DNA from 3 places in the Shewanella sp. T24-MNA-CIBAN-0130 genome. Region 3 is predicted to be linked to each of the others. Evidence: predicted binding sites of a transcription regulator. Region 3 holds the regulator's gene; each other region holds the start of a gene.
What was found. Region 3 encodes NrdR, which represses ribonucleotide reductase genes. Its sites were predicted from a motif close to AAACACNANATNTNGTGTTT; they were not measured.
Positions count from the first base shown of each region.

Region 1: nrdD (anaerobic ribonucleoside-triphosphate reductase) is a predicted target of NrdR. The motif match lies at 2,030-2,049, and genes of this name have one in related genera.
Region 2: nrdA (class 1a ribonucleoside-diphosphate reductase subunit alpha) is a predicted target of NrdR. The motif match lies at 7,573-7,592, and genes of this name have one in related genera.

Region 1 is NZ_JBEOPP010000007.1:67,158-78,185, forward strand. Features, by position in the region: gene nrdD (anaerobic ribonucleoside-triphosphate reductase) at 1-1,984, opposite strand, end outside; gene rssA (patatin-like phospholipase RssA) at 2,497-3,435, opposite strand; gene AAEZ02_RS04610 (DEAD/DEAH box helicase) at 3,621-4,976, shown strand; gene AAEZ02_RS04615 (DUF3010 family protein) at 5,094-5,531, shown strand; gene AAEZ02_RS04620 (YgjP-like metallopeptidase domain-containing protein) at 5,648-6,250, shown strand; gene AAEZ02_RS04625 (hypothetical protein) at 6,448-6,771, opposite strand; gene AAEZ02_RS04630 (MarR family winged helix-turn-helix transcriptional regulator) at 7,422-7,913, opposite strand; gene AAEZ02_RS04635 (multidrug effflux MFS transporter) at 8,006-9,205, shown strand; gene AAEZ02_RS04640 (peptidoglycan DD-metalloendopeptidase family protein) at 10,057-11,028, opposite strand, start outside.
Region 2 is NZ_JBEOPP010000010.1:38,678-49,705, reverse strand. Features, by position in the region: gene AAEZ02_RS06275 (methyltransferase) at 108-1,190, shown strand; gene serC (3-phosphoserine/phosphohydroxythreonine transaminase) at 1,313-2,410, opposite strand; gene gyrA (DNA gyrase subunit A) at 2,590-5,319, opposite strand; gene ubiG (bifunctional 2-polyprenyl-6-hydroxyphenol methylase/3-demethylubiquinol 3-O-methyltransferase UbiG) at 5,708-6,430, shown strand; gene AAEZ02_RS06255 (HAD family hydrolase) at 6,556-7,218, shown strand; gene nrdA (class 1a ribonucleoside-diphosphate reductase subunit alpha) at 7,797-10,085, shown strand; gene nrdB (class Ia ribonucleoside-diphosphate reductase subunit beta) at 10,159-11,028, shown strand, end outside.
Region 3 is NZ_JBEOPP010000043.1:29,753-40,780, reverse strand. Features, by position in the region: gene ettA (energy-dependent translational throttle protein EttA) at 1-1,485, opposite strand, end outside; gene glyA (serine hydroxymethyltransferase) at 1,747-3,000, shown strand; gene nrdR (transcriptional regulator NrdR) at 3,110-3,559, shown strand; gene ribD (bifunctional diaminohydroxyphosphoribosylaminopyrimidine deaminase/5-amino-6-(5-phosphoribosylamino)uracil reductase RibD) at 3,622-4,767, shown strand; gene AAEZ02_RS15855 (riboflavin synthase) at 4,831-5,490, shown strand; gene ribBA (bifunctional 3,4-dihydroxy-2-butanone-4-phosphate synthase/GTP cyclohydrolase II) at 5,616-6,719, shown strand; gene ribH (6,7-dimethyl-8-ribityllumazine synthase) at 6,844-7,320, shown strand; gene nusB (transcription antitermination factor NusB) at 7,334-7,738, shown strand; gene thiL (thiamine-phosphate kinase) at 7,827-8,783, shown strand; gene AAEZ02_RS15830 (phosphatidylglycerophosphatase A family protein) at 8,793-9,284, shown strand; gene AAEZ02_RS15825 (hypothetical protein) at 9,373-10,506, opposite strand; gene recN (DNA repair protein RecN) at 10,579-11,028, opposite strand, start outside.

The DNA of each region.
Region 1 (11,028 bases), on a different contig from region 3:
GGCAAACAAAGCCCTTGCTGGTACAATTGAACTCACCGATATAGCCACAATCGTAACACTCATCAATCGGAGTGTTGGTGCCGTAATATGGCACCCGACTGTAGCTGTAATCCCAAACATTTTCGAGCGCTTCAATATTGTGCTGCATGTTAGGGTATTCGCCGTAGCAAATAAATCCACCATTGGCGATAGCCGGATAAGGTTGTTCAAAATCAATCTTATCGTATGGATTCACTTGCTTTTCAACATCTAAATGGAAACTATTCGTGTAATAGCCTTTATCTGTCACCCCTGCCACCACACCGAACTGAGTCGTATCAAGCTGGCAAAAACGGCTACATAAATTTTCACTAGGAGTACTGTACAAACTAAAACCATAACCCGTTTCTTGCTTCCAAGATTCAGTGGCTTGCTTCAAATGATTAATGATCGCAACAGCTTTCTCACGTAATTGAGCGTTATCAAACACATGTTCAGCATTGCCATACAAGGCATTAATGGTTTCGTGTAGGCCAATAAAGCCTAACGAAATTGACGCACGACCATTTTTAAAGATCTCGCTAACATCATCATCGGCATTTAAGCGCACGCCACACGCCCCTTCCATATAAAGAATTGGTGCCACTCGCGCTTTAACCCCGGTTAACCGAGCAATGCGAGTATCTAACGCTTTGCGTGCAATCAGTAGTCGCTGGTCGAGTAATTGATAAAAACGCTGTTCATCTTGACCTGCTTCCAACGCAATACGCGGTAAGTTAAGGCTAACAACACCTAAATTATTGCGTCCTTCATGTACCAATTGGCCATCTTCTTCATAAGTGCCCAAAAATGAACGACAACCCATCGGAGTTTTAAATGAACCAGTGACTTTCACCACTTGATCATAATTTAAAATATCAGGGTACATGCGCATAGTTGAACAGGTTAATGCCATCTTTTTAATGTCGTAATTGACGTCAGCCGCTTTATGATTCACGCCATCTTTAATCGCAAACACCAATTTAGGGAATACTGCCGTTTTACGGTTTTTACCTAAGCCAGCCATGCGCACAGTTAACATAGATTGCTGAATTAAACGAGATTCCCACGATATCCCCAATCCAAAGCCAAAGGTAACAAAGGGCGTTTGCCCATTGGCGGTATGTAAGGTGTTGACTTCATATTCAAGCGATTGAAACGCGTCATGACACTCTTTTTCGGTTTGAGTCATCGCATAATCTTCCACGTCGGCCACTTGCCATTTTTTAGCGACGCTAAGGTGCTTTTGATAACTAATTTGTACAAACTCAGCTAACACTTCATCAATACGGTTAATCGTTGTGCCACCATAAATATGGCTCGCCACCTGTGCAATAATTTGCGCCGTCACAGCCGTTGCGGTCGAAATCGATTTAGGCGGTTCTATTTCAGCATTGCCCATTTTAAAGCCATGAGTCAGCATGCCGGCTAAATCGATTAACATGCAGTTAAACATCGGGAAAAATGGTGCGTAGTCTAAGTCGTGATAGTGGATTTCGCCCTTTTCATGTGCTTCGACAACATCTTTAGGTAATAAGTGAGTTTTGGCGTAATGCTTGGCAACAATCCCGGCAAGTAAGTCACGTTGAGTGGGGATCACTTTGGCATCTTTATTGGCGTTTTCGTTTAAAATGGCACTGTCTGATTGCTCAACCAAGCCGCGAATAGCACAATTTAATTTACTTTGAGTTTCACGATGGGTATCGCGATCATGGCGATACTCAATGTAATGACGTGCCACCGATTTATACGGCCCAGACATTAATAAGTTTTCGACTGCATGTTGTAGTTCGTGAATATCAACTTCGGTTTTCGCAGCCATTTGCTGTTCAACCGTTTGCGCTAACTGCTGCGCATATTGATGATCTGCTTGACCTGCAGACTCCATTGCTGCTACTACAGCCTCTTTGATCCGACATCCATCAAAGGCGGTTCGACATCCATCTCTTTTCACGACTACAAGCATACGACCATCCTTACAAGCACTATATATAGAACTTTAATTTACAAAAAACACAATATAGAGTGTATTAGACACATTAACGCTGAGCATTACTTTGATCCAGATCATAATTCTCAGCACTACTTAATATTGAAAAACATCTTGCTTTCAGCAAAAGATATTGTAGGAATGTTCACTGATCCGTCGGATAAAAATACAAGGGGAGAGATGGTAAATTGTTTCACAATATGGAGTGTTTTCGTAAATCAATATTGCCATATTCAAACACCGCTAGCGCGGTACTCAACAAGCTAACATAACGCTTAAGCGCGCTACGCTGTCATCGAACACCATTCTAGTCGTCATATCAACAAACTAAGTGACTTGCCAATGACTCTTTATTAAAGGAGCATTGAACATAATGATGACAACAACCCAACTTGGACAATACCGTTATTGCATAAACATTAATCGAGCGGTATCGAACTCGTGCATCCGTAATGGGCACATGACTCATATTCGACACCGCATAAGTGTTAATTTAAGGTCGCTTCAATTAAATGTTGAATATCTTTTACTGCCTGCTCACCCGCTTTAATGGCTTCTTTTGCACGATGAAATTCCATTGTGCCAATGTCATTAACATAAGGCACAATACAAATATCTGGTGGCTCGCCCATTAAACGCGAGCGTTTATGGCGTTGTTCTAAAATATCCATTGATTGTGACATAACGGCCAACATACCTGGATGGGATTTTGAACTGCCTATAGCAAGCTTGTCAGTTAAGACACTCATGTAGTCTTTGCCTTTGCCCCATAAATCCATAAAACCTGATTCAAGCTCTGCCTTTTCATCAATCGTCTCTGACTTACTCGCTTTTCGGCTTTTTACTTGCTCTGGGGCCTTATGAAGTTGATCACGGCGATGACCGTTTAAATCCACTGCAATAACCACATCAACCCCCATCGAACGGGCTAATGACACAGGTACCGGATTGACCACGGCGCCGTCAACAACCCAGCGATGACCTTGCTGTACTGGGGGTAAAAAGCCGGGCATAGAACATGAGGCGCGAACCGCATGGCGTAAGTCACCTTCTTTAAACCAAATCTCTTGTCCAGAATATAAATCGGTAGCCACTGCAGCAAAAGGACGTTTTAACTGTTCAATGTTGATATCGCCAATGCGATTAGCTAAGACATCAAATACTTTCTCGCCGCTAATTAAGCCGCCTTTACGCCAGCCTAAGTCCATTAATCCGAGTACGTCCCAACTCGAAAAACCACTCACCCAGGTTTCAAGTTCACCCAAATGATTATTCGCATAGGCCGCGCCCACTAATGCACCCACTGAACAACCCGCAACTTTGTCAGGGTAAATATCTAACTTGGCTAAACCATTCAATACCCCAATATGTGCCCAACCTTTCGCGGCTCCACTGCCTAGGGCTAATCCCACGGTGAGCTTTGTCATCTTTTTTCCTTCCATGCTCAGCATATTAATCTTTACGAAAAGGTTCGGCAGAATCGACCAATAGCGATGCCGAACGAGGGCAATAATATAAAGCTAAAAAATAGCATAACTAAAGCGACTCTTGTTGGCTATAGCAAGGTGAAACAGCTATAATCACCGGCTTACATTTTTTAGGGGATTTACCTTTGCAATTTACCGATTTTTCGTTGGACAAGCGCCTGCTTGACAGTTTAAAGCACCTTGGCATTTCTACGCCTACCGATGTTCAAGCGCAAGCACTTCCCATTGCCTTATCAGGTAAAGATTTAATGGCATCGTCTAAAACGGGCTCAGGTAAAACCTTAGCGTTTTTACTGCCAGCAATGCAACGGGTAATCTCTTCAAGAGCATTGTCGAAAAAAGATCCTCGGGTACTCATCTTATTACCGACACGTGAATTAGCCCAGCAAGTTTATGGCCAATTACGCTTATTAGTCGCCAATACTCAATATAAGGCCATTAGCGTACTCGGTGGTGAGAACTTTAATGACCAAGCCAAAGCCTTGTCGAGAGATCCTCACTTTATTGTCGCCACGCCTGGACGTATTGCGGACCACTTACAACAGCGTCACTTGTATTTAAATGGCCTAGAATTGTTGGTTCTTGACGAGGCTGACCGTATGCTCGATTTAGGTTTTGCTCCGCAGTTAAAAGCGATTAATGATGCAGCCGATCATAAACGTCGCCAAACCTTGATGTTTTCAGCTACGTTAGATCATGACAGCATTAATGACATTGCCGCAACGCTACTCAAAACACCGAGTCATGTATCGATTGGTGAGTCTTACACAGAACATAAAGACATTGAGCAGCGTATTATTTTGGTGGATCATTTAGACCATAAGCAAGCCTTGCTGCAGCACATTTTAACTCAAGAGCAACACAAGCAAGTAATTGTATTTACGGCAACACGTTCAGACACAGACCGTATAGCCACTTTATTAGCATCACAAGGCTTTACCACCTCTGCGCTCAGTGGTGATTTAAAGCAATCGGCTCGTAACCAGATTATGGATCAATTTGCTCGAGGCCAATCACAGATATTAGTGACCACAGATGTAGCATCACGCGGCCTTGATTTAATCAACGTATCGTTAGTGATTAACTTTGATATGCCAAAGTTTGCTGAAGAATACGTCCATCGTATTGGTCGTACTGGCCGAGCGGGCGCTAAAGGCGATGCGGTCTCATTTGTGGGTCCTAAAGATTGGGACAGCTTTAAAAAAGTACAACTGTTTTTACGTAAAAACTTTGAGCCCACTGTGATTGAAGGCTTAAAAGCTAAGTTTACCGGCCTAAAAGATAAGCCTCAAGCAGGTAAAGCAGCGGTTAGTACCAAAGGTGTTGAAGTCAGTAAAAGAGCCAGCGCCACTAAAAAACCTAAAGCGGCACCCAAGAGTGATAAACGCTTTATTACTGGCGTCGATGTCGGTGATGCGCCAGTACGCCGTAAAGTAAAACCGATTCAAGTTATTGAAGACGACGGCACAACAGAAGACTAAATCGCTCTCAAACTGCGATAACAAATGATGGATGTAGGGTAATCGTTACCCTACACAAATGAACGATAACGACAATGCCAACGGCACTCTCGTATGAATAAACCAGTAAGGATTAACATGAAAATTTGTGGTGTTGAATTAAAAGGCGGCGAAGCCATTATCTGTTTACTGACCTATGAAGGCGAAACGTTTAACGTGCCAGCATGTCGTAAAGTCTCATTCAGTATTTCACAATCGGCAAGCACTGAATCAATTCGTGAATTCAACTTTGCGTTTCAAAAATTAATCGCCGATTATAAAGTCGATGAGATAGCCATTATTGAACGTGAACAAAAAGGTAAATTTGCAGGCAGTGCCACCAGCTTTAAACTGGAAGCAGCCATTCAATTAAGTGATATCCCTGTTACGCTTATTTCTCCTTTGATCGTTAAAGAGCAATTAAAGCGTAACCCACCACAAGTTGACTTTGAATCATTAGATCTAAAACGCGTCCAGCTTAATGCATTTGACGTTGCTTATGTTCAGCATAACCGACTCATCTTCGGTAAAGTGTAATCCACTGCTGCCACCGTTCTATATTGGCGTTACCGATACCGACACAGATAGCGGTAACGTCAAAAACAATCAGTTGACCTATGTCAGACAATAAAGCGCCCAAAGCCCCACCTAAAATGCCCGTCAAATCGGCAAGCCAAGCATTAAAACCCAAAACCGATATAAGCCTGTTGATCACTAGCGCCGACATTAAAAAACAGCAAAATGAGCAAAGTGCGTTACGGTATTTAAACGGTTACCAGCCTGACGTGGTTGATAAAATTCGCCAATTGGTTGATGCAAACGCATTAGGCACCCACTTTTTAACCCGTTACCCGAAAGTACACGACGTTCGCACAGACAAAGCCTTGTATGATATGGCAATAGCATTAAAAAATACGTATATGCGTCAATCAGATCCATTAGCCAAAGTCATTTTTGATGACAAGATTAGCTTAAGCCATCACGCGCTAGGTTTGCATTCATTTGTTAATCGCCGTCAAGGTAATAAAGTCAAAGCCAAAAATGAAATTCGAATTACCTCGCGCTTAAAGCACATTCCGTTTGAGCTATTGCAAATGGTGGTAGTGCACGAATTGGCTCACCTGCGGGAGAAAGAGCACAACAAAGCGTTTTATCAACTGTGCACCTTCATGCTCGCGGATTACCATCAGTTAGAATTTGATATGCGAGTCTGGTTAGTAGCCGAAGAAGTGGGCCAATCGCCTTACGCGAAATAATCGATGAGCTTTTAGCTCAACTTTTTGCTTTTAAAAAGTTGCCCAGAAATTGAGCTCAGACATCATCCAATTAGATTGTGTTGTAACTCATTTCTGGACGAAAATAAGTTACTGCATAGATACAACTGTTTTCACTTCGCATGAGTAAAAGTATTAGATTTTGCGCCCTCTTGTTTAGGCGCTTATTAGCTACACATTTACTGGAATACTGATTTGTTATTTGAGTAAAAGCGATAATAAGCAGAGTGCAAAGGTGTTTCTTGTGTTTCACACCAGTACACCTCTATTAAAGAACTCATTGTTTTTAAGTCACTTACTTGTCCATAAAAATTTACGTAGGGCGTTTTTACTTTTTTTTCAACGAATAACTCAATTGCTTGCTGTGCTCTCTTCTGAGCATGTGAGTGTAAAACTAATTTAGCTTCACGTCCTACAGACGTAGCATCTCCACAAGTAATAACTTCTGAACTATATGCAATACCAGAACAGAATAAAGCAAATAAAATTGAAATATACTTCATCGTTTTCCTGTATCGCTAACACGCAATAAACGGCGAGAAACAGTTTGCTAAAATGGAGCGGAATGAGCCAACTGTTAAGAGTCCGACTTAAAAACCCTTGTTATCATTCGTCTTGCGAGCTGCTCTCTTGGGACTAAAGAACCCACAAGCCTCCCGAGTAGCAGTCGTTGGTTGATCCCAAGAGCCACATAAATCTTTTTGATTTTCTGGCGTTCTTGTAAACTGTCTACATTGCCCACATCGATGCATTGGTAGCTCCACTAAATAAAAATAACTTTATGCAAATCAAAATAATTCACCTTTTATTGGCTCCTAACAACTTATTGAACGGCTCGTCAAATAAAGTCTGCCGCTTAAGTTATTGATTAATAGCATCCTACAATTGTTATATCTTTGATGTAAAGCGACAAATTATTCGCCAAATACATCGCCACCCGTTTTTGAAGAAAAGGTTAGTGGCCATGTTATCTGGCAGTTTTTTGATTTATCTATGGGAAATGACAAAAGGCTAGACATCCAACCCTTTGTTAGCCAAATAAATTAATAAGTGAATATCCCACCATTTTAACGAAAGAGAACACTGTAATGACTGATATCGTGATATTTTTCAGTTTACAGTTATTGATGGATAACCGCCCTCTTCGTTCACGTTATTCCCATTCGCCTAATATTTTATTGAGTAACACATTTAATGCTGTTTTTTCATTTTTAGATAAAAAAGCCATTTTTTCTTGCTCTTGTTGATGTAATTCAACAATTACTTTGCCAATTAAAGATTTACCCTTCTCGGTTAGTTGAACTAACTTTCCACGTTTATCTTGTGGGTTATCTACACGCTCGATAAAACCTGCATTAGTGATCCGATTTAACAATTTAGTCAAACCTCCGGAGCTAAACAACATAGAATGAGATAATGCTGTGGCTGATAAACAGTGCGGTGGTGGTTCTTTTCTCAATGTTTCTAATGCACTAAAATCAGCCGATTGGAGGCCATAACGTTCAACTACTTTAGTTAAATTCTGCTGTAAATGTTGGTGAATTCGATGAATTTTTAATATTTCAGGTGAAATATTTTGATTGGATTCCGGCCAATTCTCTGCTGTTTTTGTCAGTATGCTAGTAATTGATTTTTGTTTGCTCATAATCTCATTCCTTGTTAATGAAGACAATATAACTTGCTAGAAAGCTAAAATACAACTACTATCTTCCTTTCTGGAAAGCAAGTTAGGCTGTTATGAGTAAGTTTATTTCTACACCATTATTATTTTTATTGGCGGGTATCTCCGCATTAACACCTTTTGCAACAGACGGGTATTTATCCGCTCTTCCGGTCATGGCTGAAGATCTCAATACGGATATATCATTGATAGCGGTGACGGTTAGTTTGTATATCTTTGGCCTCGCTATTGGTCAATTGATTGGCGGACCATTATCAGACAGATTCGGTCGCAAGCCTGTCATTATCACAGGTTTGGCCATATTTTCCATTGCGAGTTTTTTTATTCCCTATGGCCATTCAATAGAAATGCTTTGGGGATTGCGTATGATCCAAGCTATCGGCGGTGGTATTGCCGTTGTCGGTGTTCCTGCCATTATAAGAGACAACACGTCAGGAAAAGATTCTGCTCGGTTATTTTCATTAATTATGTTGATTACTATGCTGGCTCCTTCAATTGCGCCTTCCGTGGGAACTGTCATTTTAAAGACCCTGGACTGGGGCTGGATTTTTACTTCATTAGCATTGCTCGGTCTTATAGTGACCATATCGGTCATCGTCATCATGCCCAAAGAAACTAAAACTAAACAAAGGGTTAAAAATCGTGGTTACCTTAGTGTGTTTAGAGAACGTCGTGCATTAGGTTATTTATTAGCTCAAGGTTTTGGCTTCTCTGTCTTAATTACTTTTTTGACTAATGCTCCTTTTGCCTACATGGAGCAATTCCATGTTGATGAGGCGTTTTTCTCTGGATTATTGATCCTTAATGTTGCTGGGGTTGCTGTTATAAATCGTCTTAACCATTTTTTATTACAGCGGATTGAGCCGAATCAATTATTGAAAATATTTTTAAGTATTCAGATGCTTGGTGTGTTGATATTGGTGGTTGCAACCGCCTTTTTCCCTAACATTTTGTGGCTAACTGTATTTGGTTTTGTTGCGACAACAGCAACAATAGGAGGAATAATGCCCAATTCAAGTGCCTGTTTTATGAATTATTTTGGTAAAAATGCAGGGATTGCAGCGGCAACCTTAGGTGCGACTCAATATCTTGTTGGGGCAGCAGTGAGCGCTCTAGCAGCAATATTGAGTGATGATTCCCTATGGCCGATTGTGCTTATAATGACGACCGCCACGATCATTGCACTTTGTGGTGCGCTCTACCGACCACAAGCTCAGGCTGAAGATAACGTTCAAAACCTCAGCCATGCTGGTTAAGTTATTTTTTCTGAGTGAAATACATTGAAATACATTGAAATACATAGCTGAAATACATAGCGGCCCATTTTTTGAAATAACAAATAACCCCTTTCTATTTGAGTTGCGATCACCTTGTATAATTTTATCATCGAGCAAATTCAACAGGATGGTTTAACAAATTAGCACTCGATGGCCAATTCATCAGTAATATGGTCGATTTAACACAGCAGGATAGCTTGATATCAATCAAGCCTAAAGTGATGTTATGGGATTAAAAAGTTAGCGTTTAGGCACACGACCAGCGCTGGTAGTTTGCTGCGCCTTGGCGTCATTTTCGGTCTAAATGTACATATACAACACTTAACTTGAGGCCGTTGAAGACTCTTTACAAAAGACTGCGTGAGCCTGAAGGCCTTTCTCGCACATCCATGTGCTTCAAGGCATCCTGCCTATCAGATCCCCATAGGAAGCTATAGCATTTTCACTCTTTACTGCAAGATGAGCCGAAGCAGGCTTCAAATGAAGTTAAAAACTGGATCAATCCCCATAGCGACCTTTTCGCAGCGGTTATTTAATCTATTGGAAAAATGTTGCGGGGCGGCTGGGCGGCTGGGCCAATTATTTTATAAAGAATAAAGAGACAATAGCCGTTGGTTTCCTCTTGGTCTGATGTGGCGAAGCGCCACGATGTTAGTGGCCGCAGGCCATAAATAATAGATCAAAAAAACTGACTCGCAACCATGACTAGGAGAATGAAAAACTAAAATACCAACACAACATGGATACCCGCAAGCCATAAAAAATGCAGCCCTTAGGCTGCATTTTTTATGGCTATCACAACTACACTCGGTGTAATAAGCCTCAGCTAATTAACCCAAATCCATCATCATGCTTCGGCTACGTACCAAAGCTTGAAAGGCGTGTAATTGCTTTTTAGGTAAGACTTTAGCTTCTGCGATGTCGGCTTTCATTGCGTCTACCGGACGACCATTCACAATATACTCATAATGTAAGTGTGGACCCGTTGACGCACCCGTATTACCTGATAATGCAATCACCTGCCCTCGTTTTACACGTTGGCCTCGTTTAACTAAAAATTTCGACAGATGCAGGTAACGAGTACGCACTTTATTGTTATGTTCAATCACAATATAGTTACCCGCGAAAGCATGCTTCTTAACCAGCGTCACCACACCATCACCCGGAGCCACCACTTGAGTACCAATAGGGGTAGCAAAGTCGGTACCATTATGTGGCCGAATCCGACCCGTAATCGGGTGTTTGCGGTTGGGGTTGAACCGAGAACTTAACCGCACAGTTCTATTTAATGGGATACGTTGGAAAGCAGGCGTTAAACTTTGACCTTTAATATCGTAATAGTTGCCATCAGCATTTTGAAACGCGGTAATGTCCCGACGCCCGGTATTAATACGAATGCCTTCAATCGATGTGATACCTGTTGGTTCACCTTCAACAAATTGATCGTTGACTAAAACCGAAAATGTATCACCTGCACGTAACTCACGTGAAAAGTTTAATTTTGACTTTAACAGTGATTCGACTTTCTGAATCTCGGCAGCACTTAGGCCTGCATTTTTAGCCGATACATAAAAAGAGCCGTTAATTTCACCGCCCACAATGCGGTTTTGCCATATGCCATCGATATTAATGTCATTTACGGCGTAAGTTCCGTCTTTAAAACGAGTAAATACCACTTGATGAGCAGGGTTAAAATACAGCTCTAATTTATCAAGTTCACCATCGGCATTATCCCAAAATTGGATGCGGTTACCCGGTAACAGGGTATCTAAAGCTAAAACTTCTAAATCAGCCTCAAGCAC
Region 2 (11,028 bases), on a different contig from region 3:
TTGTGAACTTGTCACAAAACAAAAACTAGAAGTAGCTCAAAACCTTATTCACATTACTTTGATAGAATTGAATTAATATCACCGCCTTCGTTGAGTTAACACCACTAATGTCTTTTTATCAATCTCCCAAAAAAATATCTGCTTTTGATGCTAAGTTTGAAGCACAAAAAATAGCGTTTGCACCGGTCAGTTTTCAAGTCGCACGTTGCTTAAGTCAATTTGATTTACTCACCAAAGTTGATGAGGTTGGTGAGAAAGGTATTAGCCTAGTTCAGCTTACCCAAGATTCCGAGTTGTCTGAATATGCCATTCATGTCTTGCTTGATATGGGATTAAGCATGGGCATTTTTTGGTGTAAAGATAATCATTACCGCCTCGATAAAACTGGCTATTTTTTACTCCATGATGATATGGCCGCAAAAAACCTAAACTTCATCCATGATGTTTGTTATCAAGGCTTGTTTGAGCTTGAAGATTCACTTAAGCAAGGCAAAGCAATAGGGCTTAAACACTTTGGCGATTGGGACACTATTTACCCGGGCTTAAGCCAACTACCAGAACAAACTAAAAAAAGCTGGTTTGAGTTTGATCATTACTATTCAGATCATGCTTTTGACAGCCTATTACCATTAATATTTAAGTCACAGCCGGCGCATATTGTTGATGTGGGTGGCAATACCGGTAAATGGGCATTTGCCTGCACCCATTATAATAAAAACGTCCACGTCACTATTATGGATTTACCGGGGCAACTTATTGTGGCAATGAAAAATGCACAAACACAGTTGGTTGCAGATCGCGTTCATCCCTTTGAAACAGATTTACTCGATAGCGAAAAGCCTTTTTGCCAAGAGGGTGATTTATATTGGATGAGTCAATTTTTAGATTGTTTTTCTAAACAACAAATAAGCATTATTCTTAAGCGCACTGTGGCAGCGATTAAACCTGATAGTGAACTTTGTATTTTAGAGACATATTGGGACAGGCAACCCCATGAAGCTGGTGCCTATTGTGTTAACGCAACGTCTTTGTATTTTACTGCTATTGCCAATGGAAATAGTCGGATGTACCACAGTAAAGATATGCTTAACATGATCATTGAAGCTGGACTGTATGTTGATCAAGACATCGACAACATCGGCCTGGGTCATACTTTACTGCGCTGCAAACTCAAGCCTACTTATCAATAGTGTTTAACTGAAGTTGCTATACATCTAATCAACACGTCATTTATTCTCCACATAAAAAAGCGAATGCTGGTCGGCATTCGCTTTTTTATTGCTGAACCTTGATTAACTTTGGTTAAGGTTAGTTAGGCTTGATGGTGCTTTACTGCAAAGTTATTCATAAAGTCAACCAGGGCTTTTACACCGGCTAGCGGCATGGCGTTATAAATACTGGCACGCATACCGCCTACGTTACGATGACCTTTTAATGCCATTAATCCTACCTGCTCTGCTTGAACTAAAAACTCACTGTTTAGCGCATCATTCACTAATTGGAAGGTCACGTTCATACGTGAGCGGTTATTAAGTGCGACGCCGTTTTTATAAAACGGATTATTGTCGATACAATGATACAGTAACGCCGCTTTTTGTTGGTTCAATTGAGCCATCGCACTCACACCACCATTAGCCGCTAACCAGGCAAACACTTCAGAGGCTAAATACCAAGCAAACGTTGGTGGGGTATTAAACATTGAGCCATATTCAACCGCCACGCGATAATCCATTATTGATGACTGCGGTAGGCTTGGAAGTTTAAGCATATCGTCACGGACGATCACAATCGACAAGCCTGATGGGCCAATGTTCTTTTGCGCGCCAGCATAAATGAGTCCGTATTTGCTGACATCAATTTCATGGGACATGATGGTTGATGATAAATCAGCAACGATGGGCCAAGGGCTCGTTAACTCTTCAAAAATTTCGATGCCATCAACGGTTTCGTTTGAGCAATAATGCACATAACGATAGTCTTTCTTGATTGTGCTTAAGTCGGGTAATGTCACCTGGTTAAGACCATTGATCTGTTCAACAATATTGATGCTGTCAATATGTTGCTCACCCACCAGTTTTTGCGCTTCTGTCACCGCTGACGACGACCATTGACCACTGACTAAATAAAGCGCCCGACCGTTATCACCCAAGAAGTTATTCACTACGTTAGAAAATTGGCCGCGGCCACCACCATGCATAAATAACACATGATAGTTTTTAGGGATGTTCATCAACTTGCGAAGTGTGACCTCTGCTTGCTCGGTCAGTGCAATAAACTCTTTACTGCGATGACTGATTTCCATCACGGAGACACCTAGCCCATTCCAATCAATTAATTCCTGTTGTGCTTTTTGCATCACAGCTTGAGGTAACATGGCCGGTCCAGCACAGAAATTATAAATTGCGCTCACAAACAACTCCTTTGACAAATAATCAATATAGACAATAACAAGTTAACCGTAATAATAAGGATTTTACGGGGTGATGAATAGGCCTTTATTTACCTATTTTGATGAAATTTATTCCGTAATATAAAACGGGCGCCATTAAGGCGCCCGTTCGAGGAGAAATTGACAACAAGGGTAATAAATTACTCTTGTTCGTCTGCTCCGCTTTTGGCATCGTCTGGATCAGTTGATTCAACATCATCAGTTGATTCAGCATCGGTCACTTCAGCATCGATAACATCGCTTACTGGAATAACATTGCCTTCTTCGTCTAACAACTCTTCAGTTTGAATCTCTTCAATACGCTGTAAACCAACAACTTTCTCGTCTTCAGCTGTACGGATGATAGTCACACCTTGAGTGTTACGACCAATAATTGATACGCCTTCAGCAGGCGTTCGCACTAAGGTGCCTTTATTACTGATCAACATGATTTCGTCAAAAGTGCCAACTTGAACGGCACCGACTACTTCACCATTACGTTCGCTGACCTTAATCGATACCACACCTTTAGTGCCGCGACTCTTCGCTGGGTATTCATCCAACTCGGTACGTTTACCGTAACCGTTTTCAGTTATGGTTAAAATCGCACCGTCAACTTTAGGCACTATTAACGATACCACTTTTTGGCCCGCATCAAGCTTAATACCACGAACACCGGTTGCAGTACGGCCCATTGGGCGTAGCGCAATGATTTCTTCGCCCGTTTCAGCATCAATCTTCACTTCACCGGTTTCAGAATCACGCGCTTTCTCATTAAAGCGAACCACTTTACCTACATTAGAGAACAACATAATGTCGTTACTGCCGTCAGTAATATCGACGCCAATTAATTGATCACCGTCTTTTAGGTTTACAGCAATAATCCCGTTTGAACGTGGGTTGCTGTAAGCTGTTAATGCTGTTTTCTTAACCGTGCCATGCGCTGTTGCCATGATGATAAATTTATCATCAGCATATTCACGTACCGGCAGAATTGCCGTAATGTGCTCACCGTCAGAGAGTGGTAATAAGTTAACAATAGGACGTCCACGAGCAGTACGACTCGCTAATGGTAATTGATACACTTTTAACCAATACATTTTACCAAAGTCAGAGAAGCAGAGAATCGTGTCATGGGTGTTTGCCACCAATAACTTTTCAACAAAGTCTTCATCTTTTACTTTAGTTGCCGCTTTGCCTTTACCACCACGACGCTGTGCTTGGTAGTCAGACAAGACTTGGTATTTTGCATAACCTAAGTGAGATAAGGTCACGACAACGTCTTCTTCATTGATTAAGTCTTCAAGACTCATATCAATTTCATTAGCGTTGATAATGGTGCGACGTTCATCACCGTATTGCTCAAGAATTTCTTCTAATTCTTCTTTAATCACTTCCATCAAACGCGATGGAGTACGAAGAATGAATAACAAACCCGCAATCAGAACTAAAAGCTCTTCATATTCAGCTAGAATCTTGTCATGTTCTAGACCGGTTAAACGGTGCAGACGTAATTCAAGAATCGCTTGTGCTTGTTGCTCGGTTAAATAGTACTGACCATCACGGATGCCATACTGTGGTTCTAACCATTCTGGACGCGCAGCATCATCGCCCGCTTTTTCAAGCATGCCTTGTACATTACCTAACACCCAACCTTGTGCCACTAATTTAGCTTTGGCTTCAGCCGGTGTAGGAGAGGCTTTAATTAACGCAATAATCGGATCGATGTTAGCCAGTGCAATGGCGAGTGCTTCAAGAATATGAGCACGGTCGCGGGCTTTACGCAGTTCAAATACGGTACGGCGCGTAACCACTTCACGACGGTGAAGAATAAAACACTCAAGCATTTCTTTAAGGTTAAACAACTTAGGCTGACCGTTCGTCAATGCCACCATGTTGATTCCAAAAGAACACTGCATTTGTGTTTGAGAATATAAGTTGTTTAGTACAACCTCACCCACTTCACCGCGTTTGATTTCAATAACAATACGCATACCGTCTTTATCAGACTCATCGCGTAGGCCACTGATACCTTCTAATTTCTTATCTTTTACAAGCTCGGCAATTTTTTCAATCAAACGGGCTTTGTTAACTTGATATGGAATTTCATGAACAATAATACGTTCACGACCATTCTCTTCCGTTTCAATGTCAGCTTTAGAGCGCATGATAGCGCGGCCACGGCCGGTGTTGTAAGCATCAATAATGCCTTTGCGACCGTTAATTGATGCTGCCGTTGGAAAATCTGGACCTGGGATGTATTCCATTAACTGTTCAATCGATAAACTTGGATCGTCGATTAACGCCAAACAGCCTTTCACTACTTCTGTTAAGTTGTGAGGTGGAATGTTAGTGGCCATACCGACTGCAATACCAGATGAACCATTGATTAATAGGTTTGGTACGCGTGTTGGTAATACCGCAGGGATCATCTCTGTGCCGTCATAGTTAGGCACAAAATCCACGGTTTCTTTTTCAAGGTCCGCTAATAATGAATGCGCCAACTTTTGCATACGAATTTCGGTATAACGCATCGCCGCAGCAGAGTCACCATCGACCGAACCAAAGTTTCCTTGTCCGTCTACTAATGTGTAGCGTAGCGAGAACGGTTGCGCCATACGTACAATTGTATCGTATACAGCGGTATCACCATGGGGGTGATACTTACCAATTACGTCACCAACGACACGAGCGGATTTTTTATATGGTTTGTTCCAATCGTTTTTTAATTCGCTCATGGCGAACAATACCCGACGGTGAACGGGTTTTAAACCGTCACGGACGTCAGGTAATGCACGACCTACAATTACGCTCATTGCGTAATCAAGGTAAGAATTCTTAAGTTCGTCTTCGATGTTAATTGGCGAAATAGATGATGCCAGATCAGTCATAAACTGCGCGTTCCCCTAAAGTGAGCTGACAATAAAACTTAGATATTATTATCTAGCTTAAAAACGTGATTTGGCATTCTAACACAGATATTTAATGTCGCCAGAACTAAGACCTGCCAAATGCTCTATCACTATTAATAATTACAAAAAAGCTAACATTTTCAGATAATTTAGTTTATTCGTTGGCTAATATATGGCTAAATTTTAGCAAGAATAAAACGCCACTTGCTGATGCTTTAAGCACTTAAGCGCACAAAATGATAATCCATCGCACTTAAATGGATGTTTTATGAGCAAGCATGACCGGAGAAAGCCATTGTTGACTACTATTCACCAAGGTTATCGCTATAATAGCGACCATACTTTCATTAAACACTTAGGTTAAGTTATGTCACATGCTGAACAATCGACACCCAATGTAGATCCGCTAGAGATCGCAAAATTTGAAGCCATGGCGCAAACATGGTGGGATCTCAATGGTGAGTTCAAGCCATTACACTTACTTAATCCACTGCGTTTAAACTACATTGACCAAACCGCTGACGGCATTTTCGATAAGAAAGTCTTAGATGTCGGTTGTGGTGGCGGCATTTTATCCGAAAGCATGGCGCACCTGGGTGCCCACGTTGATGGTATTGATATGGGTACTGAGCCGCTTGAAGTGGCAAAACTGCACGCATTAGAGTCTGGCGTGTCAGTTAATTATCTTAAAACAACTGCCGAAGCACACAGCGATAGCCACCGCGAGTATTACGATGTGGTGACTTGCATGGAAATGCTCGAACATGTACCCGATCCGCAATCGGTTATCCAAGCATGTTGTGACATGGTTAAACCCAATGGCTTTGTGTTTATCTCCACCATTAACCGCAATATGATGTCATACCTGCAGACCATTATTGGTGCTGAATATTTATTGAAAATGCTCCCGGTTGGTACCCACGACCACAGTAAGTTTATTCGTCCATCTGAACTAATGGCATTAGTCGATAATACCGACTTATTGTGCAAGGATGCATTAGGGATTACGTACAACCCGTTGTCAGGAGTGTTTAAGTACACTAACAGTGTTGATGTTAATTATATGATAGCCACCCAAAAAATTGATTAATCATCCTGGTGACTCTTTTCAACGTTTTAATGTAAGTGAACCAGAGTAGCGTTACTTCCTGCCAATAACGCTATAAAGGTGCATACATGATTCCATTATTATTGACTCTTGTTAGGAGCTAGCCTTTGCATAAGCAAGATATAAAAGGGGTACTATTTGATTTAGACGGTACTTTAGCCGACACAGCCCCTGATTTAGTCCAGGCATTAAATCTCAGTTTGGACGAAGCCGGTTTTAATGTCCAAACGCTTGAAACGATGCGCCATGCGGCGTCACACGGCAGTTTATATTTAGTTAAAACGGCTATTCCGCACGCCGAGGAACGAGTACAAATTGCTATTCAGCAAGCACTACTTCGCTATTATGCCCAGATAAATGGCGATCACAGCCGCTTGTTTGACGACTTACCCGAACTCTTATCGCTGTTAGATTCACAAGCCATTCCTTACGGTGTGGTCACCAATAAGCCGGCTCGATTTGCCCGGCCATTAGTTGCAAAGCTGGGCTTAACCGATAAACTTAAAACCATGATCAGTGGTGATAGTACCCGTTATTCAAAACCTCATACCGCACCGATGTTTTTAGCCGCACAACAAATCGCCATTGCCCCTCAAAGTATTTTATACCTCGGAGATGCCGAACGAGATTTAGTTGCGGCCCACAATGCGAGTATGTTGGGCGGCGTTGCCTTGTGGGGATATTTGTCCGCTACTGACAAACCTGACACATGGCCTGCTGGCAGACAATTTGAACACGGTGCATCACTGAAACAATTTTTCACTGAATAAGGCGATTTTGTTGTATTTGAGTCACCGGTTAATTGGCACCATTTTGGGGTAAATAATCAATATTTTTGAATAAATGATTAGCATGCTGATCATCTCTGGTCACACGATCAAAATCAACCAAAGATCAACCTATAAACCAGCAATATTTTTTGATCGCTGTTTATTTTAGCGATCAAATCTTTCTTATTTGATGGTTTAAAAAATATCATTTATCAAAAACACTTTATAAATTTGGGCTCTAGGGTTAGTTGTCACTAACCCTACCGTTTATCCTCAAGTTATCCACAAGAAGTTAATTAAATTGTGGCTTGCAAAAATCCCCAAACCTCACTATCTTGTATCTAAGATTTTAAATAACACCATATCTTGTGTGTGACTGGCAATCAAAACACTACGCACCTGCATTACAAGGACGTAGTCGATAAGTGAATGTACTGGTATTTTACTACCATGTTGTGAGTACATTCAGCTTGATTGTTTAACATGGAATTGTTTTGTAACTGATTCAGATCGAATCAAGTTACATGGTATCCAACAACAGATCACACGATTAGATATAGAACCAAGGCCTCTCTTCAATGAATAGCAATATGACAGTCACCAAGCGCAGCGGCGAACGTGAATCGATCGATTTAGATAAAATTCATCGCGTGATCACTTGGGCAGCCAATGGATTAAAAAACGTCTCAGTATCTGAAGTAGAACTTCGATCTCACCTGCAGTTTTTCGACGGCATTCCAACAGAAGCCATTCATGAAACGATTATAAAAGCCGCAGCTGATTTGATCTCTCCGGAATCCCCAGATTACCAATTTTTGGCCGCGCGTTTAGCCGTATTCCATTTACGTAAAAAGGCTTTTGGTCAATTTGAGCCGCCTAAATTATATGACCATGTCACCAAGTTAGTCGAAATGGGTAAATATGATATGCATATCATGGCTGACTATAGCCGTGAAGAATTAGACATTCTTGATAGCTATATTGATCACTGGCGTGACATGAACTTCTCTTATGCCGCGGTAAAGCAACTTGAAGGTAAATACCTGGTTCAAAACCGTGTGACCCATGAGATGTATGAGAGCGCGCAGTTTTTATATATTTTAGTGGCCGCATGTTTGTTTGCGCGTTACCCAAAAGAAATCCGCTTGAAGTACATTAAAGATTTCTATGACGCGACGTCTTTGTTTAAGATTTCTCTGCCAACGCCAATCATGGCCGGTGTACGAACGCCTACTCGTCAGTTCAGCTCATGTGTATTGATTGAGTGTGATGACAGCTTGGATTCAATCAATGCTACGGCATCGTCAATCGTTAAATATGTCAGCCAACGTGCTGGTATTGGTATTAATGCCGGTCGTATTCGTGCATTAGGCAGCCCTATACGCGGCGGTGAAGCATTCCACACGGGTTGTTTACCATTTTATAAGTATTTCCAAACAGCGGTGAAGTCTTGTTCTCAAGGCGGCGTACGCGGTGGTGCAGCAACGCTGTTCTATCCGTTATGGCATCTCGAAGTTGAATCGCTATTAGTGCTGAAAAACAACCGGGGTGTTGACGACAACCGTGTACGTCATCTTGACTACGGCGTACAGTTAAACAAATTAATGTACCAACGCTTAATCAAAGGCGAAAACATTAGCTTGTTCAGCCCATCAGATGTACCGGGTCTTTATGATGCCTTCTTTGAAGACCAAGTAGAATTTGAACGTTTATACTTGCAGTACGAACAAGACAGCAGTATCCGTAAAAAACAGATTAAAGCCGTTGAGCTGTTTTCATTGATGATGCAGGAACGAGCCTCTACAGGTCGTATCTATATTCAAAACGTCGATCACTGTAATACCCACAGCCCATTTGACTCTAAAGTGGCGCCGATTAAGCAATCTAATTTGTGTTTAGAAATTGCCTTACCGACTAAGCCGTTAACTAACATTGACGATCCGGACGGTGAAATCGCCTTATGTACCTTATCAGCGCTTAACTTAGGCGCGATTACCGACTTATCTGAACTTGAGCCGTTAGCTGATTTAGCGGTACGTGCGTTAGATAACTTACTTGATTACCAAGATTACCCAATAAAAGCGGCTCAAACGAGCTCGATGAATCGCCGTACGCTTGGTATTGGTGTGATTAACTTTGCTAACTACTTAGCTAAAAACGGTAAAAAGTATTCCGACGGTTCAGCAAACAACCTGACCCATAAGACCTTTGAAGCTATCCAGTTCTATTTACTGAAAGCGTCAATGAACTTAGCTAAAGAAAAAGGTGCCTGTCCGTTATTTCACGAGACCACCTACTCGAAGGGTATTTTACCCATCGATACCTATAAACGTGATTTAGACAAGATTTGTGACGAACCATTACACATGGATTGGGAAGGTTTACGTAGCGACATAAAACAGTACGGTTTACGTAACTCAACCTTGTCAGCATTAATGCCGTCAGAAACCTCATCGCAAATTTCAAACGCGACCAATGGTATCGAACCACCACGTGGCTTAATCAGCGTGAAAGCCAGTAAAGATGGCCAGTTAAAGCAAGTCGTTCCAGACTTTGAGCTGCTTAAAGACAAGTACGAACTGCTGTGGAATATGCCAAACAACGATGGTTACATCCAACTTGTTGGTTTAATGCAGAAGTTTATTGACCAAGCTATTTCTGCCAACACTAATTATGACCCAAGCCGTTTTGAAGGCGGTCGTGTGCCAATGCAGACCTTGCTAAAAGACTTGTTAAGTGTGTACAAACTGGGCATTAAAACATTGTATTATCATAATACACGCGATGGTGCTTCGGATCAGTTTGACGACATTATTGCTGTCGAAGAAGAAGACGATGACTGCGCCGGCGGTGCGTGTAAAATCTAATCATCACTTTATCTCTATTTAGCGGGGGATAATCCCCGCTTTTTGAAAAATGCGTTTTCAGGACACCTAAATAATGGCTTACTCTACATTTTGTCAAACACCTAACGATGCAACCAAAGAACCTATGTTTTTTGGGCAATCAGTTAATGTGGCACGCTACGATCAACAAAAATATGAAGTCTTTGAAAAACTGATTGAAAAGCAATTAAGTTTTTTCTGGCGTCCAGAAGAAGTTGATGTCAGCCGTGACAAAATTGATTTCGGTGATTTACCTGAACACGAAAAGCACATTTTCCTGTCAAACCTGAAATACCAAACCTTGCTTGACTCTATTCAAGGCCGCTCACCAAATGTGGCATTTTTGCCATTGGTATCGCTACCAGAATTAGAGACGTGGATTGAAACATGGTCGTTTTCTGAAACGATTCACTCACGCTCTTACACTCATATTATTCGTAATATTGTCAATGACCCATCCGTGGTGTTTGACGATATCGTGCAAAATGACGAAATATTGAAACGTGCCGGTGACATTGCCGCTTATTACGATGATCTGATTAAACTGACCCAGATTAATAACCTGTTAGGTGAAGGTACTCATGTTATCGACGGCGAAGAAATCACCGTTAATTCACGTATCCTGAAAAAATCACTGTATTTATGCATGATGTCGGTTAACGCCTTAGAAGCTATCCGCTTCTATGTCAGCTTTGCCTGTTCATTTGCCTTTGCTGAACGTCGTGTTATGGAAGGTAATGCCAAAATCATCCGCTTAATTGCCCGTGATGAAGCGTTACATCTCAATGGGACACAACATATTATCGCCTTGATGCAAGGCGGCAAAGACGACCCTGAAATGGCAGAGATTGCTATTGAGTGTAAGCAACAAGCTTATGACTTGTTCGTCAAAGCAGCAGAACAAGAAAAAGAGTGGGCTAAATAC
Region 3 (11,028 bases):
CATCGCACAACCGGGGAACTCTAATAACGCTTCTTCTAGGGCACGTAATGTTTCTACGTCCAAGTCGTTGGTAGGTTCGTCGAGTAATAATACGTTGCCACCGGCTTGTATTAATTTGGCTAAGTGGACTCGGTTGCGCTCGCCACCCGATAAGGTGCCGATAATTTTTTGCTGATCGCCACCACGGAAGTTAAAACGTCCGACATAAGCACGGCTCGAAATTTCAGTATTATTGATCCGCATAATATCGTGGCCGCCAGAAATCTCTTGCCACACGGTATTTTTATCATTCATTGAATCACGGAACTGCTCAACAGAAGCAATTTGAACTGAGTCACCCACAGAAATCGAGCCACTGTCTGGTTGTTCTTCGCCTGAGATCATTTTGAATAGTGTCGACTTACCCGCACCGTTAGCTCCGATAATCCCCACAATGGCGCCCTTGGGAACGGTAAAGGTAAGATCGTCAATCAATACGCGATCACCGTAGGATTTTGTTAAGTTAGTCACTTCAATCACTTTATCACCGAGGCGTGGCCCTGGTGGAATAAACAATTCGTTGGTCTCGTTACGTTTTTGGTAATCGTTAGTGTTGAGTTCTTCAAAACGCGCCATACGAGCTTTGCCCTTAGATTGGCGGCCTTTCGCACCTTGACGTATCCATTCTAATTCTTTTGCGATAGTTTTTTGACGAGCACTTTGTGTTGAAGATTCTTGTTGCAAACGGGCATCTTTCTGCTCAAGCCATGAGGAGTAGTTACCTTCCCAGGGGATCCCTTCACCACGGTCGAGTTCTAAAATCCAGCCTGCTGCATTGTCTAAGAAATAGCGGTCATGGGTAATAGCGACTACGGTGCCAGAATACTCTTGTAAAAAGTGCTCTAACCATGCGACGGATTCAGCATCCAAGTGGTTTGTCGGTTCGTCGAGTAATAGCATTTCAGGCTTTTCAAGTAGCAAGCGACAAAGGGCTACCCGTCGACGTTCACCACCGGACAATACAGCAATTTTTTCATCCCAATCGGGCAGACGTAACGCGTTTGCTGCACGGTCTAGAATATGATCAAGATTGTGTGCATCTTGAGATTGGATGATGGCTTCTAACTCACCTTGTTCTTTGGCTAGGGCATCAAAATCTGCATCGGGTTCAGCATAAGCGGCGTAAACAGCATCTAAACGGATCAATGCATTTTTGGCTTCACTCAGGGCTTCTTCGACGGCCTCGCGAACCGTTTGTTGCTCGTTTAAGCGCGGCTCTTGCGGTAAATAACCAATTTTTAGTCCAGGCATTGGACGCGCTTCACCTTCAATTTCGGTATCTATACCGGCCATGATGCGCAGCAATGTCGATTTACCTGAACCGTTTAATCCGAGTACACCAATTTTGGCGCCAGGAAAGAAGCTTAATGAAATGTCTTTCAAAATTTGCTTTTTAGGTGGGACAATTTTACCCACACGAAGCATGCTGTATACAAATTGAGCCATAATTATACTGTCTAATTGTCAACAAAGATGATGATAATTCTACTGTATTATGAGCTGAACTCAACAGGCAATTTTGTGATTTAATCCACAGCGCTTTTTAGGTCAAAAAGAATGAAGGATCTGGCCACTTGGTGCCATAAACATGAATAGTTTTGTATTCAGAACACAGTGAATTTCATGTTGTTTCTACTGTGAATCATCATCGTTGCAGGGTAGAATAACGCGCAACCCTACTATACAGATAATGATGTTGGAGCTAGCATGTTGAAGAAAGCGATGAATATTGCGGATTATGATCCAGAATTATTTAAAGCCATTGAAGATGAAACTTGTCGTCAAGAAGAACACATTGAATTGATTGCATCTGAAAACTATACCAGTCCTCGTGTGATGGAAGCCCAAGGTTCTCAGTTAACCAACAAGTATGCTGAAGGTTATCCAGGTAAGCGTTACTATGGTGGGTGCGAATACGTTGATGTGATTGAAACATTAGCGATTGAACGCGCAAAAGAATTATTTGGTGCAACATACGCTAACGTACAGCCTCATTCAGGTTCGCAAGCAAACAGTGCCGTATTTATGGCGTTATTGCAGCCAGGCGATACCGTTTTAGGGATGAACCTTGCTCATGGTGGTCATTTGACCCACGGTTCACCGGTTAATTTTTCTGGCAAGCTTTACAACATCATTCCCTACGGTATTGATGAGTCTGGCAAAATTGATTATGACGAAATGGAGCGTTTAGCCATTGAACATAAGCCTAAAATGATGATCGGCGGTTTTTCGGCTTTTTCAGGTATTGTTGACTGGGCGAGAATGCGCGAGATTGCCGACAAAATTGGTGCTTATTTGTTTGTTGATATGGCCCACGTGGCAGGCTTAATTGCTGCAGGTGTTTATCCAACGCCAGTGCCTTATGCACATGTGATAACGTCAACAACCCATAAAACATTAGCCGGCCCACGCGGCGGGATTATTATTTCTGCAGCCGATGATGAAGTTTTATATAAAAAACTAAACTCAGCAGTATTCCCTGGTGGTCAGGGTGGTCCTTTAATGCATGTTATCGCAGGTAAAGCGGTCGCATTTAAAGAAGCACTAGAGCCAGAATTTAAAGTATACCAACAGCAAGTTGTTAAAAATGCCAAAGCCATGGTTGAAGTGTTTTTAGCCCGCGGTTACAAAATCGTTTCTGGCGGTACTGAAAACCATTTAATGTTGGTTGACTTAATTGGCCGCGATTTAACCGGTAAAGAAGCCGACGCCGCCTTAGGCAGTGCCAACATTACCGTTAACAAAAATTCAGTGCCTAACGACCCTCGTTCACCGTTTGTGACCTCTGGTGTTCGTATTGGTACACCAGCCATTACTCGTCGCGGCTTTAAAGAAGCTGAAGCGAAAGAATTGACCGGTTGGATTTGTGACATTCTTGATGATGCATCTAATACAGCGGTTATTGAGCGCGTAAAAGGTCAAGTATTGACCTTGTGTGCTCGATTCCCTGTATACGGTTAATCGTATTTGGATGTCTGTTGATACAGGTTTAGGTTAACCTTGTTCACCAAATAGGATAAACTTTAATGGCCGCTAATTGCTAGCGGCCATTTTTTCTGCAGGAGTCCTAATGCATTGCCCTTTTTGTAGCGCGACCGATACCAAAGTGATAGATTCTCGATTAGTGGCTGATGGTCACCAAGTCCGTCGTCGCCGGGAATGTACCGAATGTCATGAACGTTTTACCACCTTTGAAGGCGCTGAATTAGTCATGCCTAGAGTGATAAAACGCGATGGCACCCGACAACCATTTGATGAAGAGAAACTGCGCGGCGGCATGTTGCGTGCCGTTGAAAAACGTCCGGTTTCTATTGATGACATTGATCAAGCGTTGACAAAAATTAAATCAATGCTGCGCGCGACTGGTGAGCGCGAAGTGGATTCGGAAATGATTGGTAATCTTATGATGGAACAGTTGATGAACCTTGATAAGGTGGCTTACATTCGTTTCGCCTCTGTTTATCGTGCGTTTGAAGATGTGTCACAATTTGGCGAGGCCATTGCTAAGTTGCAAAAGTAATGCTGTGTAATGACCGTTTTTAACGGTTATCATGGCATCTAAGCAATAAGAGATTATCTATCATGTCCAACGGGCCTACTTTTGACACCCAAATGATGAGCCGTGCTATAGCGCTTGCCGAGAAAGGCCGTTATACCACTAGGCCCAACCCCTGTGTTGGTTGTGTCATTGTCTATCAGAATAAGATTATCGGTGAGGGTTTCCATCAGCGTGCTGGCGAAGGCCACGCTGAAGTCAATGCGCTGAAAATGGTGCTTGATAATGGTCATAGCGCTCAAGGCGCCACCGCCTATGTAACCTTAGAACCTTGCAGTCATTATGGTCGTACGCCACCTTGCGCTTCAGGGTTAATTAACGCCAAGGTTGCGCGAGTCGTTGTTGCTGTGACCGATGCGAACCCAGAAGTGTCAGGCCGCGGTATCACCATGTTACGTGAGGCTGGAATTAAGGTCGATGTAGGACTACTCAGCCAACAAGCTTATGATCTCAATCTAGGCTTTATGAAGCGCATGAAAACTAGGCTTCCTTGGGTCACGGTTAAAATAGCCGCCAGTTTAGACGGTAAAACAGCCCTGTCTAATGGGGTGTCAAAGTGGATTACCGGCAGTGCTGCACGAGCCGATGTGCAAAAATACCGTGCCAGCCACTGTGCATTAATCACAGGCGTTGAAACAATCCTTATCGATGACCCTAGCCTTAATGTGCGCTATGAGGCGTTAGGTGAGTTAACCACTCGCCATACAAAAGATGAAATTTTCCAACCTTTAAGGGTTGTGCTAGACAGCAGAGCGAGACTGACGGCAACACAAAGGTTATTTTCAATTCAAAGTCCTATTTTACTGGTTTCTGGCTGTCAATATTCCCAAAGTGCTAAAGCTGCTTTTCCACAACACGTTTCTTTTTTACAATTAGAATGTGACTCGTCGGGCAGGATCCCATTGTTAGCTTTGCTAACGTATTTAGGCCAGCATACTAATTCTGTTTTAGTCGAAGCTGGTGCGACCTTAGCTGGGGCGTTTGTCGCTCAAGGCCTCGCCGATGACATTGTGCTTTATCAAGCGCCTAAACTGTTAGGCAGCCATGGACGTAATATGTTGCAGTTACCCGATTACAGTGCCATGGAGCAAACGCCTGCATTGCAATTAATTGATGAGCGCAACGTTGGACAAGATAAGCGTTATATCCTCAGATATAATCAACCCTATTAATGTGGCAGTTGTTTAAGAAAAACCTGAACAACTGCAAAGTTTAAAAGCAAAAAGTGAGTCATTATGTTTACTGGGATAATCGAAGCCCTTGGTACATTACGTAAAATTGATCGCAAAGGTAACGATATCCGCTTAACCGTTGCCAGCGGCAAGTTAGATTTAACCGATGTAAACCTAGGTGATAGCATTGCCACAAATGGTGTGTGCTTGACCGTTGTTGAGCGTTTAGGCGATAGCTACGTTGCTGATATATCTGCTGAAACAGTTGAATTAACTGGTTTTAGTCGTTATCAAGTTGGCCAAAAGGTTAATCTTGAAAAAGCCGTTACGGCGACCACGAGATTGGGTGGACACATGGTCAGCGGCCACGTTGATGGCATTGCAAAAATTGAGCAATGTGCTTACCGAGGCAAGGCACTTGAGTTTTGGTTATCGGTACCGATTCAATTAAGTCGTTACATTGCTCACAAAGGATCGGTCACCATTGATGGCGTTAGTTTGACTGTCAATGAAGTTGATGGAACTCGTTTTAGATTAACCATCGTGCCTCATACTGCGGGTGAAACCACGCTGGTGGATCTCAAAGTTGGTGACAGCGTGAACATCGAAGTGGATTTAATTGCCCGCTATTTAGAGCGTTTAATGCAACCTGATGCTAGCCATGCACAGCCGTCATCGGGTGTGACGATGGAATTATTAGCTAAGTCTGGATTTTTGCGCTAATCGCTCCAAGCATAAATATTTATACCCAATGATTATGTACAAGACATTATTCAAAATAACAAATAACAAATACAAATTGATTTAATTATTTAAAATCAAAAAACTTAATAGAGAAAGGTCTGACAATGGCGCTACATAACATAGAAGAAATCATTGAAGATATTCGTCAAGGTAAGATGGTTATCTTGATGGATGATGAAGACAGAGAGAATGAAGGTGATTTGATCATGGCCGCTGATAAAGTGACGCCTGCTGCAATCAATTTCATGGCAACCTATGGCCGCGGATTAATTTGCCAAACCATGACCAAAGAGCGTTGTCAGCAGCTTAACTTGCCTTTAATGGTCACCAACAACAATGCGCAGTTCTCGACTAACTTTACCGTATCAATTGAAGCGGCGACCGGGGTCACAACCGGGATCTCAGCTCATGACCGAGCCGTGACCGTTCAAGTCGCTGTTGCCAAAGATGCCAAAGCCTCTGATTTAGTACAACCTGGGCATATTTTTCCGTTAATGGCACAAGAAGGCGGGGTATTAACGCGTGCTGGCCATACTGAAGCCGGTTGCGATTTAGCGCGCTTAGCTGGCTGTGAACCTTCAGCTGTGATTGTTGAAATTTTAAATGAAGACGGCACCATGGCGCGCTGTCCTGATTTAGAAATATTCAGTCAAAAGCATGGGATTAAAATCGGTACCATTGCAGACCTAATTGAATACCGTAACACCAACGAAACCACGGTTGTACGCGAAGCTCAATGTAAACTACCGACTCGTTTTGGTGATTTTACGATGGTGACATTTAGAGACACTATTGATAATCAATTACACTACGCATTGGTTAAAGATGAAGTGAAGCCTAATTGTTTAGTGCGTGTGCATTTGCAAAACACCTTTAACGATTTACTGCATTCTGAGCGAGATCAAACGCGTAGCTGGCCATTAGAAAAAGCCATGCAACGCATTGCTTTGGAAGGTGGCGTATTGGTGTTACTGGGTAACGTTGAGCATTCAAGTCAGATACTGGCAAAAGTGAAAGCGTTTGAGGCCGAAGATAATGGCCAATCACCAGCAGGAGCAATGTGGCAAGGAACATCACGTCGTGTTGGCGTCGGCTCGCAAATTTTGTCGAGTCTAGGTGTCAGTACAATGCGCTTATTAAGTTCGCCAAAGCGTTACCATTCCTTGTCAGGTTTTGGTTTAGAAGTAACGGATTATATAGCTGAATAATTTTGGCTTATGGTAAATTTAATAATTTCATTAATTGCATAGCGCTCAGGGCTTTCGGCTGTGATATCATAGCGCCTCTTTTTTGCCCCGAGCGGGGTGCTTTAGCTAATTTAGGTAAGATAGAATGAACGTAGTTCAAGGTAATATCGAAGCGAAAAATGCCAAAGTGGCGATTGTAATATCGCGATTCAATAGCTTTTTAGTTGAAAGTCTGCTTGACGGTGCAATAGACACATTAAAGCGTTTCGGCCAGGTCAGTGACGACAACATTACTGTTGTTCGAGTGCCTGGTGCAGTTGAATTACCGCTTGCTGCAAAACGTGTTGCTGCAAGTGGAAAGTTTGACGGGATCATTGCATTAGGTGCTGTCATCCGTGGCGGTACACCTCATTTTGAATTTGTTGCTGGTGAATGTAACAAAGGTCTTGCACAAGTTGCATTAGAGTACGATCTTCCTGTTTCATTCGGTGTATTAACTACAGATACCATTGAGCAAGCTATTGAGCGTTCAGGTACTAAAGCAGGTAACAAAGGTGGCGAAGCTGCCCTTAGTTTGCTTGAAATGGTTAATGTACTGCAACAACTAGAACAACAGCTGTAATAGTAGGAAAAGTATGAAACCTTCAGAGCGCCGTAAGGCCCGCCGTTTAGCCGTTCAAGCCATTTATTCATGGCAGTTAAGTAAAAACAAAGTTGCTGACGTAGAACATGAGTTTTTAACTGAACAGAACACTGACGGTGTTGATGTCGCTTATTTTCGTGAGCTATTAACCGGTGTAGCATCAAAAATATCGCAAATTGATGAGCTGTTAAAGCCACATCTTGATCGTAATTTTGAAGAAGTGTCACCAGTAGAAAAAGCCATTGTGCGTCTGGCAACTTACGAGTTGACCTTCCGTAAAGATGTGCCGTTTAAAGTGGCTATTAACGAAGGTATCGAGTTAGCGAAAGCGTTTGGTGCTGAAGATAGTCACAAATTTGTCAACGGCTTGCTTGATAAGTTAGTGAAGCATAAGTAACACCAGAACGGTATCTTCGGATACCGTTTTCATTTGTTATTAATTGTTTCAAAAATTAAGGTGGACGGTTTACCGTACCAGACTGAATGTGAAAGAATTTCAACTCATCGAACATTACTTCCGCAATAAAGGTCAAAAAAGGCGAGATGTTGAGTTAAGCATCGGCGATGACTGTGCGTTAGTGAATCCTGCGGACAAGAAATCTTTAGCAATTTCTTGTGATACCCTTGTTGAAAATATCCATTTTTTAGCAGACATTCCAGCTCATGCTTTAGGTTATAAATCGCTAGCGGTTAACCTTTCTGATCTTGCCGCAATGGGGGCCGAGCCCGCTTGGTTTACTTTAGCACTGACGTTACCCTGTGTTGATGAACCTTGGTTAGCCCAGTTCAGTGCCGGCCTTTTTGATATTGCTGAATATTATGGTATTGCACTCATTGGTGGTGATACCACCCGTGGTCCGCGCAGTATCAGTATTACGATTAATGGCCAAGTCCCTAAAGGTACTGCATTAACCCGTGCAGGTGCAAAAATAGGAGACTGGATCTATGTGACGGGAACCCTAGGTGATTCAGCCTTAGGCCTTGATATTATCAGAGGTGTTAAGACCGTTAACGCTGAAGATAAACAATATCTGATTAACCGCCATTATTACCCAACGCCTCGTGTGTTGGCAGGTCAAGCACTACGCACTCTAGCCACAAGCGCTATCGATTTGTCTGATGGCTTAATGTCTGATATTGGACATGTGTTATCGGCATCGAAAGTCGGCGCCATCATTGATGTGGATCTAATTCCTTTATCAAACTCACTTAAAGCCAATCTTAGTCGTGAAGATGCATTAAGTTATGCATTAACGGGCGGTGAAGACTACGAACTTTTATTTACTGTGCCAGAGTCACAACGCGGTGCAATTGATACCGCGCTAATTCATGCTGGGGTGAAGTTTGTTAAAATTGGTCAGGTCAGCGCCGGCGATAAATTAAAACTAGTAGAAAATGGGCAAGCATTTACCCCTATTTCACGTGGCTTTGTGCATTTTTAATTGAGTACTATGAGACTATTAACCCAAGATAAATTCGTTAAAAAACTGTCTTTAGCCCATCCAATTCATTTTTTGGCATTAGGCTTTGGCAGCGGTAAAGCGGCAAAAGCGCCGGGTACCTTTGGTACCTTAGCCGCAGTGCCCATAGTGTTGCTCATGCAGCAGTTAAGCTTAACGAATTATCTCATCATCACCTGTATTAGTATGCTTGCTGGATTCTATATTTGTGGGAAAGCGGCTAGAGATATGGGTGTACACGACCATGGCGCTATTGTGTGGGATGAAGTGGTTGGGTTGATGATCACCATGATTGCCGCGCCTTTAGGTTTTATGTGGTTAGGACTTGGTTTTGTATTGTTTAGGTTTTTTGATATCGTTAAACCATGGCCTATACGTTGGCTTGATGCCAAAGTGCATGGTGGTTTTGGGATTATGATTGATGATGTATTGGCGGGGATCTTTTCGTTAATCGGTGTGCAATTAGCGGTGTATTATCTATAAGAGCCTTAAAGCATTTAATATGTCAAAAGCGCACGTTGCGATGTTTGACATATTTAGACTCTCGATTTTAGTTTAATTATAATTTTATTTATTGAGTCACTATTAAATTTGTGCGCGGCTGTTCTATTTCATTGTTCATATTGATGAACTGTAACTTAAAATTTCTTTCGTAATTAGCACAACTTAATATTTTACCTACAGGGTTGTAGCGTAAATGCCATAATTGCTGTAATTTATTGTCGTTAGAACAATAACTTGGTTGTTTAAGTGTGTGAGAGGGGTTTGTGGATATCGGTTCTTTTACCAAGCTAACAATAAATTCAGCCATGAGATTATCACTGTCTGTGGGCTTATACAAAGCATCTGCTAACCATTTCTCATAAAATGGCACCGTCTCTTCCTGCGCATCCGTTATCATTTTTTGCATCGTATTATGAGCAAACTGCCATTCACCAGAAAATACTCTCTTAAAATCGCTATTAGTAAATTCGAATGGCGTTTGCCAAGTAGTGACTTTGTGTAGAACTGCCGTATCGAGTGTTCTAGCTAAAGTGCTGGCAAAGTTAAGTTGAGATTTGATTACGCTAACGGCAATCATATGGTTGAATATAGAGCGAGATGAGTGATAAACCATATTCCAGAATTGAGCATCTTTATTTAAAAATGTTAACAAGGCTTCATTCACGTTAAGGTTAGGGGATCCGTCAAGGTTTATTAAAACAATAAGTTCACTGATTGTTCGTAATGTAAGTAGTGGCGCCCATTTAAAAAGATTTGCAGGTGTTAAATACTGAATATCTTCTTGCCAATAAGGCATTTTAATCAGCTTACTATAATGGGTTACATCGGTTTTGTGTGCATGAATTGCTTGTAAAATACTTTCGTTATTCTTTTCAAGAAATTCATTACAGGTTGCCACATCAGTTTGATAACACGATTTTTTGTAATCGCGTAGTGGTTGATCCTCATCATTGAAACTTAATGTAGTGGCCACTTCTTTAGTCGTTACATCCTGAAAAGTGCCGATAAAAGTTTGTAAATATACAAAACCATTTTCGCTTGGATCGATAGGCTGTTGCTTTAGCCAGTTCTCAACTAATAGCGTGTTAGGTGACTTTGTTCTGTCTGTTGCATTAATGGCCACTAAACAGACAACAATAAAGACCAGTAAGCTACATATTAGCCCGACAACAACACCCAAGCCCTTTATTACTTTCAGCATTATGATTTATCCGTAAACCCATGTTAAATTTACGTTAATATATTGATTTGCTTTTTTATAAGTGCATAACGATTATTGCAACAACTCACGGGCATTAGCCAAGGTATTTTCGGTAATGACATCACCACCTAATAAGCGCGCAAGTTCATTCACCCGTTGATCTTTATCCAAGGCCTGCATAGTGGTTTCTGTACTACCTGCTTTATTGAATTTGTTGACAAACATATGCTGATGACCATTGCCCGCCACTTGTGGCAAATGAGTAACACACAATACTTGAGTCGACTCGCCAAGGCTGCGTAACATACGGCCAACGACCGAAGCAGTAGGACCCGAAATGCCCACATCCACTTCATCAAAAATAAGCGTCGGAGTGGCGACTTTTCTGGCGGTAATCACCTGAATGCCTAAGCCAATGCGTGATAGTTCGCCGCCTGAGGCTACTTTTGAAATAGGTTGCAAAGGTTGGCCGGGATTAGTGGTAACCATAAACTCAATTTGGTCGCAACCATTTAAGCTGAT